DNA from 2 places in the Pseudomonas sp. GW821-FHT09D08 genome. Region 1 is predicted to be linked to the other one. Evidence: predicted binding sites of a transcription regulator. Region 1 holds the regulator's gene; the other holds the start of a gene.
The links. Region 1 encodes sigma-54, which starts transcription at its own class of promoters, with help from an activator protein. Its sites were predicted from a motif close to ANTGGCATNNANNTTGCTNT; they were not measured.
Positions count from the first base shown of each region.

Region 1 (5,237 bases):
ATCTTGAGGTCGGCGAGGTCAATGATCGGCCCCAGCAGCTTGGTTTCGTCCTCGATGGCTTCGGCCAGGGAACGGTGCGGGCTGCTGAGGGGGTGACGTCGGCGGGTCTCTGAGAAGCGCTTGAGCAGGGTTTCTTCGTCGGCGTCCAGATACAGCACATCGCAATGAATGTGCTTGGCGCGCACCTCTTCGAGCAATTCCGGAAAGCGCGTGAGGTGGCTCGGCAGGTTGCGGGCGTCAATCGAAACCGCGACCAGGGGTTGTGCCAATTCGGTATGGATCAGTGCCCGCTCCGCCAATTCCGGGAGCAGACCGGCGGGCAGGTTGTCGATGCAATAGAAGCCGTTGTCCTCAAGGACGTTGAGGGCGGTACTTTTACCCGAGCCGGAGCGGCCGCTGACGATGATCAAACGCATGATTACTGCCCGTTTTGTTCATCCAGGACAACTTGATACAGCGCCTCGTTGCTACTGGCACTGCGCAGTTTGTCGCGTACTTCCTTGCGGTCGAGCATGCTTGCGATCTGCCTAAGCAGTTCCAGGTGTGCGTCGGTGGCGGCCTGTGGGACCAGCAGAACAAACAGCAGGTCTACCGGGGCGCCGTCGATCGCGTCGAAATCGATAGGTGCGTCCAGGTGCAGCAGGGCGCTGACAGGTGTCTCGCAGCCTTTGAGGCGGCAGTGGGGAATGGCGATGCCGTTGCCAAAACCGGTGGAGCCGAGTTTTTCACGGGCAATCAGAGCCTCAAAGACATCTTGCATCTCCAGCTCAGGCACTTGGCTGCTGATCAGGTTGGCAATTTGTTCGATGGCTTTCTTCTTGCTGCCGCCCGGCACGTTCACGAGGGAACGGCCGGGGGTCAGGATGGTTTCAAGTCGGATCATGGGGGGAGAGTTAACGACCTGTGCCCTGAAGCAGGCTCAGATTCTTTTCCTTATGCTTTTTGAGTTGGCGGTCAAGCTTGTCTGTGAGCAAGTCGATTGATGCATACATGTCTTCATGTTCGGCATTGGCGACCACTTCTCCACCGGGTATCTGAAGAGTCGCTTCGATTTTCTGCTGAAGCTTGTCGACCTTCATGATGACCTGCACGTTGGTGATCTTGTCGAAATGACCCTCAAGCTTCCTCAGCTTCTGCTCGACGTAGTCGCGTAGTGGAGGGGTGACTTCTACATGGTGTCCACTGATGTTGACTTGCATACAGCTTCTCCTTCGTTGCCAGTGCATAAAGCGGCGGGTAGGAATACCCGCCACTGGAACGCTGTGGCCCGCCCGTCACATCAAACGCTTACGTTCGCTGGAAGGCGCGATCCCTAGGGACTCGCGGTACTTGGCGACGGTTCGACGGGCGACCTGAATGCCTTGTGCCTCCAGTAAACCAGCGATCTTGCTGTCACTCAACGGCTTTTTCTGATTTTCCGCAGCAACCAGTTTTTTGATGATTGCGCGGATCGCCGTGGACGAGCATTCGCCGCCTTCGGATGTGCTGACATGGCTGGAGAAAAAGTATTTCAGCTCATATATGCCCCGTGGGGTATGCATGAATTTTTGTGTGGTCACCCGGGAAATCGTCGATTCGTGCATGCCCACCGCTTCTGCGATGTCGTGCAGGACCAGCGGTTTCATCGCCTCGTCACCATATTCCAGGAAGCCGCGCTGATGCTCGACGATCTGGGTGGCCACTTTCATCAGGGTTTCGTTGCGGCTTTGCAGGCTTTTGATGAACCAACGCGCTTCCTGCAACTGGTTGCGCATGAAGGTGTTATCGGCACTGGTATCGGCACGGCGCACAAAACCGGCATATTGCGGGTTGACCCGCAGGCGCGGCACCGATTCCTGGTTCAGTTCCACCAACCAGCGCTCGTTGTCCTTGCGCACGATCACGTCGGGAACGACGTATTCGGCTTCACTGGACTCGATCTGCGAGCCTGGACGCGGGTTGAGGCTTTGCACCAGCTCGATGACCTGGCGCAGGTCGTCTTCCTTGAGCTTCATGCGCCGCATCAACTGGCTATAGTCGCGGCTGCCCAGCAGGTCGATGTAGTCGGTGACCAGGCGCTGAGCCTCTGCGAGCCATGGGGTCTTGGCGGGCAGCTGGCGCAGTTGCAGCAGCAGGCATTCGCTCAGGGTGCGGGCACCGATGCCGGCGGGCTCGAATTGTTGGATGCGGTGCAGGACCGCTTCGATTTCGTCCAGCTCGATGTCCAGTTCCGGGTCGAAGGCCTCGAGAATCTCTTCGAGCGTCTCGTCCAGGTAACCCTGGTTATTGATGCAGTCGATCAGGGTCACGGCGATCAGGCGATCGGTGTCCGACATCGGCGCGAGGTTCAGTTGCCACAGCAGATGGCTCTGCAGGCTCTCGCCGGCGGAAGTACGGGTGGTGAAGTCCCACTCGTCATCGTCATTGCTGGGCAGGCTGCTGGCGCTGGTCTGGTAGACGTCCTCCCAGGCGGTGTCCACCGGGAGTTCGTTGGGAATGCGTTCGTTCCAATCGCCTTCCTCAAGGTTATCCACCGTGGGGGCGGATTCCTGGTAGGAGGGTTCCTGTACGTCGGAATTGGGTTTTTGCTCGATGTTGTCGGCCAATGGGTCTGCATTATCGAAGTCGTCGCCTTCTTCCTGGCGTTCGAGCATCGGATTGGACTCCAGGGCCTCCTGGATTTCCTGTTGCAGGTCCAGGGTCGACAATTGGAGCAGGCGGATGGCCTGTTGCAGCTGCGGTGTCATCGTCAGCTGCTGGCCCATTCTCAGGACTAGCGATGGTTTCATGGCAGGGGCTTAACACCTTATTCGCCGGCGCAATGCGCCATCCACGACAGGGCGCGTGAGCGCCAAACATAAGCAAATTATATGCCTGATATCGGGGGCTTTGCCTAGAGCGCGGTAACAATAAAAATCCGGAGGTTTTCATTGACTCCCGCGCATCGGGCAAACGACCTGCCACCGCCTTGTTGTTGCAGGCGGCCTTACAGGCGGAACTCGTGACCCAGGTACACTTCCTTGACCAGTTCGTTGGCCAGGATGGTGGCAGAGTCGCCTTCGGCGATCAGCTGGCCATCGTTGACGATATACGCGGTTTCGCAGATATCGAGGGTCTCACGCACATTGTGGTCAGTGATCAGTACACCGATGCCCTTGGCCTTGAGGTGGTGGATGATCTGCTTGATGTCGCCGACCGAGATAGGGTCGACGCCGGCAAACGGTTCGTCCAGCAGGATGAACTTGGGGGCAGTGGCCAGGGCGCGGGCGATTTCCACGCGACGACGCTCACCACCGGACAGGCTCATGCCAAGGTTGTCGCGAATGTGGTTGATGTGGAATTCCTGCAGCAGGCTTTCCAGTTCTTTGCGGCGGCCGTCACGGTCGAGTTCCTTGCGGGTTTCAAGGATGGCCATGATGTTGTCGGATACTGACAGCTTGCGGAAGATCGACGCTTCCTGCGGAAGATAGCCAATACCGGCACGGGCGCGGCCGTGCATTGGCTGGTGGCTCACATCCAGGTCGTCGATCAGTACGCGACCTTGGTCCGCCTGGACCAGGCCGACGATCATGTAGAAGCAGGTGGTCTTGCCGGCGCCGTTAGGGCCAAGCAAGCCGACGATCTGGCCGCTGTCGATCGACAGGCTGACGTCGCGCACGACCTGACGGCTTTTATAGGCCTTGGCCAGATGCTGGGCTTTCAGGGTTGCCATTACTCGGCCTTCTTCTTCGGCTGGATAACCATGTCGATGCGTGGGCGTGGCGCGGTGACCTTGCTGCCATTGGCACGACCGGCGTTGGCGATCTGCTTCACGGTGTCATAGGTGATCTTCTCGCCTTCCGTGGAGTTGCCATCGGGGCTGAGTACCTTGGCTTGGTCGATCAGCACGATGCGATTCTGCTGGGCGTGATACTGGATGGTCTTGCCGTAGCCCTTCATCGGGCCGGTGTCGGTAGCCGACTGCTTCTGTTCGAAGTAAGCCAGGTTGCCCACCGAAGTCACTACGTCGATATCGCCCGCCTGGGTGCGCGTCAGTGTCACCGTGTTGCCGGTGATCTTCATCGAACCCTGGGTGATGATCACGCCGCCGGTATAGGTGGCGACGCCTTGCTTGTCATCCAGCTGCGCATCGTCAGCCGAGATGTGGATCGGTTGCTGGCTATCGTTCGGCAGAGCCCAGGCGCTCACGCTTCCCAGTGCTGCGCCCAGACCGAGCAAAATAGGGAGAGTTTTAACGAGCCTCATACTGTCCTCTTACGTTCGATAGCAGGTGTATCCTGCTTTCTTTCAAATACGCTTTCATTCCCTTGCCAGTCGATACACCGCCAGCGCCGTCGATTCTAACGTCTTGCTCGGTCTGCGCATATTGCTTCTGTGGGAATACGGTCATGCGACTGCTGGTAATCACGGTGTCACGGTTTTTGGCGTCAGTGCGCGCAACGCGTACCGAGTCAATCAGTTCTACCTCGGTGCCGTCCGGGTTCACCTCGCCACGCTTGCTCGTGACATGCCATGGGAACTCGGTGCCGCGATACAGGTTCAGGTCCGGGTTGGTCAGCAGGGTGACTTCGGTGGCCTTCAAATGCTCGACTTTGTCCGAGGTCATCTCGTACTGCACCTTGCCGTCGGGCAGGAACTGCACGCTGTAGGCATTGGTTGCGTAATAGTCGATAGCCCCTTCGTCAACCTGCGCAACAGGCTGGTCGAGGAAGCGCCCCGGGCTGATATTCCAGTAGCCCACCGCCAGAAACAGCGCGGCAATGACCCCGAATAGCAGGAAGTTGCGAATCTTTTTACTCAGCATAAAACGCTCTATAGGTAGGCGGCGTGGGCCGCTTCAAGACTGCCCTGGGCTCGCAGGATCAGTTCACAGAACTCGCGGGCGGCACCTTCGCCGCCACGGGCGGTGGTGACGCCATGGGCGTGCTCGCGAACAAACGTCGCCGCATTGGCGACGGCCATGCCCAGGCCCACTCGGCGAATGACCGGCAAGTCGGGCAGATCATCGCCCAGATAGGCAACCTGCTCATAGCTTAGGTTGAGTTGGCCAAGAAGCTCGTCCAGAACCACCAGTTTATCCTCGCGGCCCTGATACAGGTGAGGAATACCGAGGTTTTGTGCGCGGCGTTCCACAACGGGGGTTTTTCTGCCGCTGATAATCGCCGTTTGCACGCCCGAAGCCATCAGCATCTTGATGCCCTGGCCGTCGAGGGTATTGAACGTCTTGAATTCGCTGCCATCTTCGAGAAAGTACAGGC
Region 1 covers NZ_JBWKOX010000002.1:436,620-441,856, reverse strand. The annotation lists gene rapZ (RNase adapter RapZ) at 1-416, opposite strand, end outside; gene ptsN (PTS IIA-like nitrogen regulatory protein PtsN) at 419-883, opposite strand; gene hpf (ribosome hibernation-promoting factor, HPF/YfiA family) at 894-1,199, opposite strand; gene AC07OP_RS05010 (RNA polymerase factor sigma-54) at 1,275-2,768, opposite strand; gene lptB (LPS export ABC transporter ATP-binding protein) at 2,966-3,691, opposite strand; gene lptA (lipopolysaccharide transport periplasmic protein LptA) at 3,691-4,224, opposite strand; gene lptC (LPS export ABC transporter periplasmic protein LptC) at 4,211-4,783, opposite strand; gene AC07OP_RS04990 (KdsC family phosphatase) at 4,792-5,237, opposite strand, start outside.

Region 2 (5,237 bases), on a different contig from region 1:
GCCCGCTGCCGCGATCAGCAACGCTCGCTTGGCCGCGAGCTGGCCCTGGACTTCACTCAGGTCCGGATAGGGCTTGTTCAAGTACAGCAGGCCATCGGACGTGTAAGGCTCGATCGGCACATGTCCATTCAGGTGCGCCACCACTTGCAACAGGTGGTCCACCGCAATCACCTTCAACCCCGACGCCAGGCACGCCTCTTCGGCATTCGCTCGCGGCACTATCACGGTGCGCCCGGCCTTGCGCGCCGCCAGCGCGGCCGGCAACACGCCTTTTACCGCCCGCACCTCGCCGGACAGCGCCAACTCCCCCAGGCATTCCACGTCATCGAGCGTCAACGCCGGCACCTGCACACTGGCCGCCAGGATCCCCAGGGCAATCGCCAGGTCAAAACGCCCGCCGTCCTTGGGCAGGTCGGCGGGCGCGAGATTGAGGGTGATCCGGCGAGCGGGGTATTGCAGCGCAGAGTTGAGAATGGCACTGCGCACCCGGTCCTTGCTTTCCTTGACCGCGGTTTCGGGCAGGCCCACCAGCGTCAGGGACGGCAGACCATTGGCCATATGCACTTCAACGGTGACGGCAGGGGCTTCGACGCCGATCTGGGCGCGGCTGTGGACGATGGCGAGGGACATGCTCGTTCCTTGAAAGGGGAGGCCGCTTCCTGCGGTTTTTCAAGGGTAGACGAGGTAGGGAAGAGCGAGGCGGGGAGGTTTTACAGAACGTATCCAGAGCAAAAGGTAGAGCGAATGTGGGAGGGGCTTGCTCCCGATAGCGGGGGTCAGTCAGCATTGATACCGGCTGACACACCGCCATCGGGAGCAAGCCCCCTCCCACACTGAGCGCATTTATTCGGCAGGAGGGGTCAACCGCGCTTCCAGCTCTGCCACTTTCGCTTCCAGGCTCTCCAGCCGCGCACGGGTGCGGGCGAGAACTACCATCTGGCTATCAAACTCTTCCCGGCTCACCAGGTCGAGCTTGCTGAAACCGCTTTGCAGCAAGGCCTTGAACTGGCTTTCGATTTCATTGCGGGGCAGCGGGGTGTCGCCGCTGAACAGGCGAGAGGCGTGGCCGCTCAGGGCGTCGAGGAGGTCTTTGGGCGCGAGCATGGGAAATATTCCGGAAAACTGTTGGCGGGCAGTGTATCACGCAGCGTCTATAGTCTTTTTCACGGCCTGGGTCGCACGCTTTTCGCGCATCAGGCCGGGCGGTGATGCACCGTTTTCGTGCGCATTGCAGGCGCCGGATGGCCCCGTTGGTGGGCCTAGGTGAGCAAAGGACTGATTTCAGTGATTTTTACGGAGCTGGCAAGGTTTCTGCTTAGACGATCATGACCCATGCACTGATGCAGTCGCTGTGACGAATGCAGTGCGCCGACGGATCAGGGGTACAGGTTTCGTCACCAGTGGTTCGCTGGCGTCGCAATGGCAACTGCCCTTGCGACGATGCGTTACAAAGCCAGGCACTGCGCTTAGACTTGAGACGGGTTTGTTTTCCTGGGGCAAGTCCACCAATTCGGGAGAGAGTTTTCATGAAGCTAGTCACTGCCATCATCAAGCCGTTCAAGTTGGACGATGTACGCGAGTCGTTGTCCGAGATCGGCGTGCAGGGCATTACCGTTACTGAGGTCAAGGGCTTCGGTCGGCAGAAGGGTCACACCGAGCTGTATCGCGGCGCGGAATATGTAGTCGATTTCCTGCCGAAGGTGAAGATTGATGTCGCCATTGACGACAAGGATCTTGACCGGGTTATCGAGGCGATAACCAAGGCCGCCAACACCGGCAAGATCGGTGACGGCAAGATCTTCGTGGTCAATCTGGAACAGGCTATTCGCATCCGTACCGGCGAAACCGATACCGACGCAATCTAAGCCGCCAAACCCCAACGCCCCAGGAGAAAACAATATGACTCTGCGTAAATTCGCAGGGCTCGGAGCCCTGTTGTCCATCGTAATGCCAAGCCTGGCTATGGCGGCAGACGAAGTGGCTGCTCCAGTCCTCAACTCCGGTGACACCGCCTGGATGCTCACATCCACCGCGCTGGTGCTGTTCATGACCATTCCAGGCCTGGCGCTGTTCTACGGCGGCATGGTGCGCTCCAAAAATATTCTGTCGGTGATGATGCAGTGCTTCGCCATCACCGGCCTGATCAGCATCCTGTGGGTTGTCTACGGCTATAGCATCGCGTTCGATACCACCGGTATGGAACAGGGTGTGGTCAACTTCAACTCCTTCTTCGGCGGCATGGGCAAGGCGTTCCTGGCGGGCGTGACCCCGGCCAGCATCACCGGGCCGGCTGCGCTGTTCCCGGAAGCCGTGTTCATCACCTTCCAGATGACCTTCGCCATCATCACCCCGGCGCTGATCGTCGGTGCGTTCGCCGAACGCATGAAGTTCTCCGCCATGCTGATCTTCATGGCTATCTGGTTCACTCTGGTCTATGCGCCAATCGCCCACATGGTGTGGAGCGGCAACGGTGGCCTGCTGTGGGACTGGGGCGTGCTGGACTTCGCCGGTGGCACCGTGGTGCACATCAATGCCGGTGTCGCTGGCCTGGTGGCGTGCATCGTGCTCGGCAAGCGTAAAGGCTTCCCGACCACTCCAATGGCGCCTCACAACCTGGGTTACACCCTGGTGGGTGCGGCCATGCTGTGGGTCGGCTGGTTCGGCTTCAACGCCGGCTCTGCGGCTGCGGCCAACGGCACCGCCGGCATGGCGATGCTGGTGACTCAGATTGCTACCGCTGCTGCAGCCCTGGGCTGGATGTTCGCCGAGTGGATTACTCATGGGAAGCCAAGCGCACTGGGCATCGCCTCGGGTGTAGTGGCTGGCCTGGTCGCCGTTACACCGGCCGCCGGTACTGTTGGCCCGATGGGCGCCCTGGTGATCGGCCTGGTGGCCGGTGTTATCTGCTTCTTCTGCGCTACCAGCCTCAAGCGCAAGCTGGGCTACGACGACTCCCTGGACGCATTCGGCGTGCACGGTATCGGCGGTATCGTCGGTGCGATCCTCACCGGTGTGTTTGCAGCCCCTGCATTGGGCGGCTTCGGCACCGTGACTGACATCGCCGCGCAAGTCTGGGTCCAGTGCAAAGGTGTCGGCTTCACCGTGATCTATACCGCCATCGTCACCTTCATCATCCTCAAGGTGCTGGATGCGGTCATGGGCCTGCGGGTTACCGAAGAGGAAGAGGCTGTCGGCCTCGACCTGGCGCAACACAACGAACGCGGCTACAACCTGTAAGTACGCGAAAAAAAGATGCCCGGCTTGCCGGGCATTTTTTTGCCTGGCGTTTGTCAGTCATAACAAGCTGTGCCGGTTTTTGCGCAGAGTTTGTCATGCACTTTCCAGCGTGCGAATGTCTTACAGGCATGTAGGCGTATTCGGCACTTTGTTTTTTCCCAGAGCGCGCTAGAATGCGCGCCGATGGGCGGAGAACTGTATGTGGCAACAGACCCTGATTACCCTGCGGGCCAAGCCCCGGGGCTTTCACCTGGTGACCGACGAGTTGCTTGCCGGTTTGCCTGAACTGAAGGCCTGCCGCGTGGGCCTGTTGCACCTGTGGCTGCAGCACACCTCGGCCTCGTTGACCGTCAACGAGAATGCCGATCCGGCGGTTCGTCGTGACTTCGAGCGTTTTTTCAACTCGCTGGTGCCACAAGGCCGCGCCGGGTTCGAACACAACGACGAAGGTCCGGATGATCTGCCGGCGCACTTCAAGGCCAGTCTCCTGGGCTGCCAGCTGAGTTTGCCGGTCAAGGCCGGCCGCTTGGCGATAGGGACCTGGCAAGGTGTTTATCTGGGCGAGCACCGTGATCATGGCGGTGCTCGTAAAGTCCTCGCCACCCTGCACGGTGATGGGGCATAAGCCACTGGTTATCCGGTGGATGTTGATTTTTTCCCGGTGACCTCGACAGAGGATGAAGCTGGGCTATAACTAATCTGCTTTTCGCAAGTCATGAGGTAGAACATGAGCGACGATGATCTGGAAAACGACGAACTCGAAGTAGGTGACGAAGACGACACCGAAGAAGGTCTTGAAGCGGCGGCGGAAGACGTTGCTGAGGACGACGGTGGTGATGACGCTCCTGTTCCAGCTGCCAAAGGCAAAGCCAAGGCTGCTGTTTCGGTAGACGAATTGCCGAGCGTTGAGGCCAAGAACAAAGAGCGCGATGCCCTGGCCCGTGCGATGGAAGAGTTTCTTGCCAAAGGCGGCAAAGTGGTCGAAGTCGAGCCGAATGTGGTTGCAGACCCGCCCAAGAAGCCGGATAACAAGTACGGCAGCCGACCTATCTAAGGTCAGCCACCTGCTTGTAAGAAAAAGCCCGCCGTCGCTGCGGGTTTTTTCATGCCTGTAATAACCGGCTACAAGTCACCCCCCCTCCCACATTTTTCTCACCCGTATTACTGCCAGCTACGAAGTAGCGCCGGCAACTCCGTCAGGCTGCGAATCTGTGCGTCCGGGAGTTTATCCCCTTCCCACACCTTGTCCGACGGGTTGAACCACACCGCCCGCAGCCCCGCCTGCTGCGCCCCGGCAATGTCATCCCCGGGGTGGTCGCCAACATGCACCGCCGCACTGGCATCCACACCGCCGCGCTGCAGCGCTTCGTGGAACAGCCGCGCATCCGGCTTGGCGATGCCAATATCTTCAGCGCGTAGCGCAAAGTGAAAGTAGTCCGCCAGGCCAACACGCTGCACATCGGCATTGCCATTGGTGATCACACCCAGCAGAAAGTGCTGGCGCAGCGCTTGCAGCATCGGCTCGGCCTCAGGGAAGGGCGTGAGCTGATGGCGGGCGTGAATGAACGCTTCGAAACACACATCGGCCATTTCCGTGGCCTCAGGCTGTGGATAACCGGCCTCTTCAAACGCATGTATCAACACCCGATGGCGCAGGATACTGATGCGGTGTTTGAGTTCGGGATGCCGTTGCAGCACCTGTTGGCGCAGGCTGGCGAAATGCTCCAGGGGCAGGTCGCCCACCTTGGCGGCATGGGTGGCCAGCCATTCGCGCATCGACGCTTCGGCGCTGATGATGACGGGTACGTTGTCCCAGAGCGTGTCGTCCAGGTCGAAGGTGATCAGCTTGATGCTCATGAGTCGCCGTCCTTGATGCGTTTGGCCCGTGGATGGGCGCTGTCGTAGACCGTTGCCAGGTGCTGGAAGTCCAGATGGGTATAGATCTGCGTGGTCTTGATGTCGGAATGGCCAAGCAGTTCCTGCACGGCGCGCAGGTCCTG
Region 2 covers NZ_JBWKOX010000004.1:342,920-348,156, forward strand. The annotation lists partial or broken gene AC07OP_RS10545 (magnesium chelatase domain-containing protein) at 1-630, opposite strand, end outside; gene AC07OP_RS10550 (accessory factor UbiK family protein) at 844-1,104, opposite strand; gene glnK (P-II family nitrogen regulator) at 1,527-1,865, shown strand; gene AC07OP_RS10560 (ammonium transporter) at 1,900-3,237, shown strand; gene AC07OP_RS10565 (secondary thiamine-phosphate synthase enzyme YjbQ) at 3,437-3,862, shown strand; gene sutA (dormancy-specific transcriptional regulator SutA) at 3,965-4,291, shown strand; gene AC07OP_RS10575 (HAD family hydrolase) at 4,399-5,094, opposite strand; gene xerC (tyrosine recombinase XerC) at 5,091-5,237, opposite strand, start outside.
Region 2: a site for sigma-54 is predicted at 1,299-1,318, ahead of glnK (P-II family nitrogen regulator). Genes of this name have one in related genera too.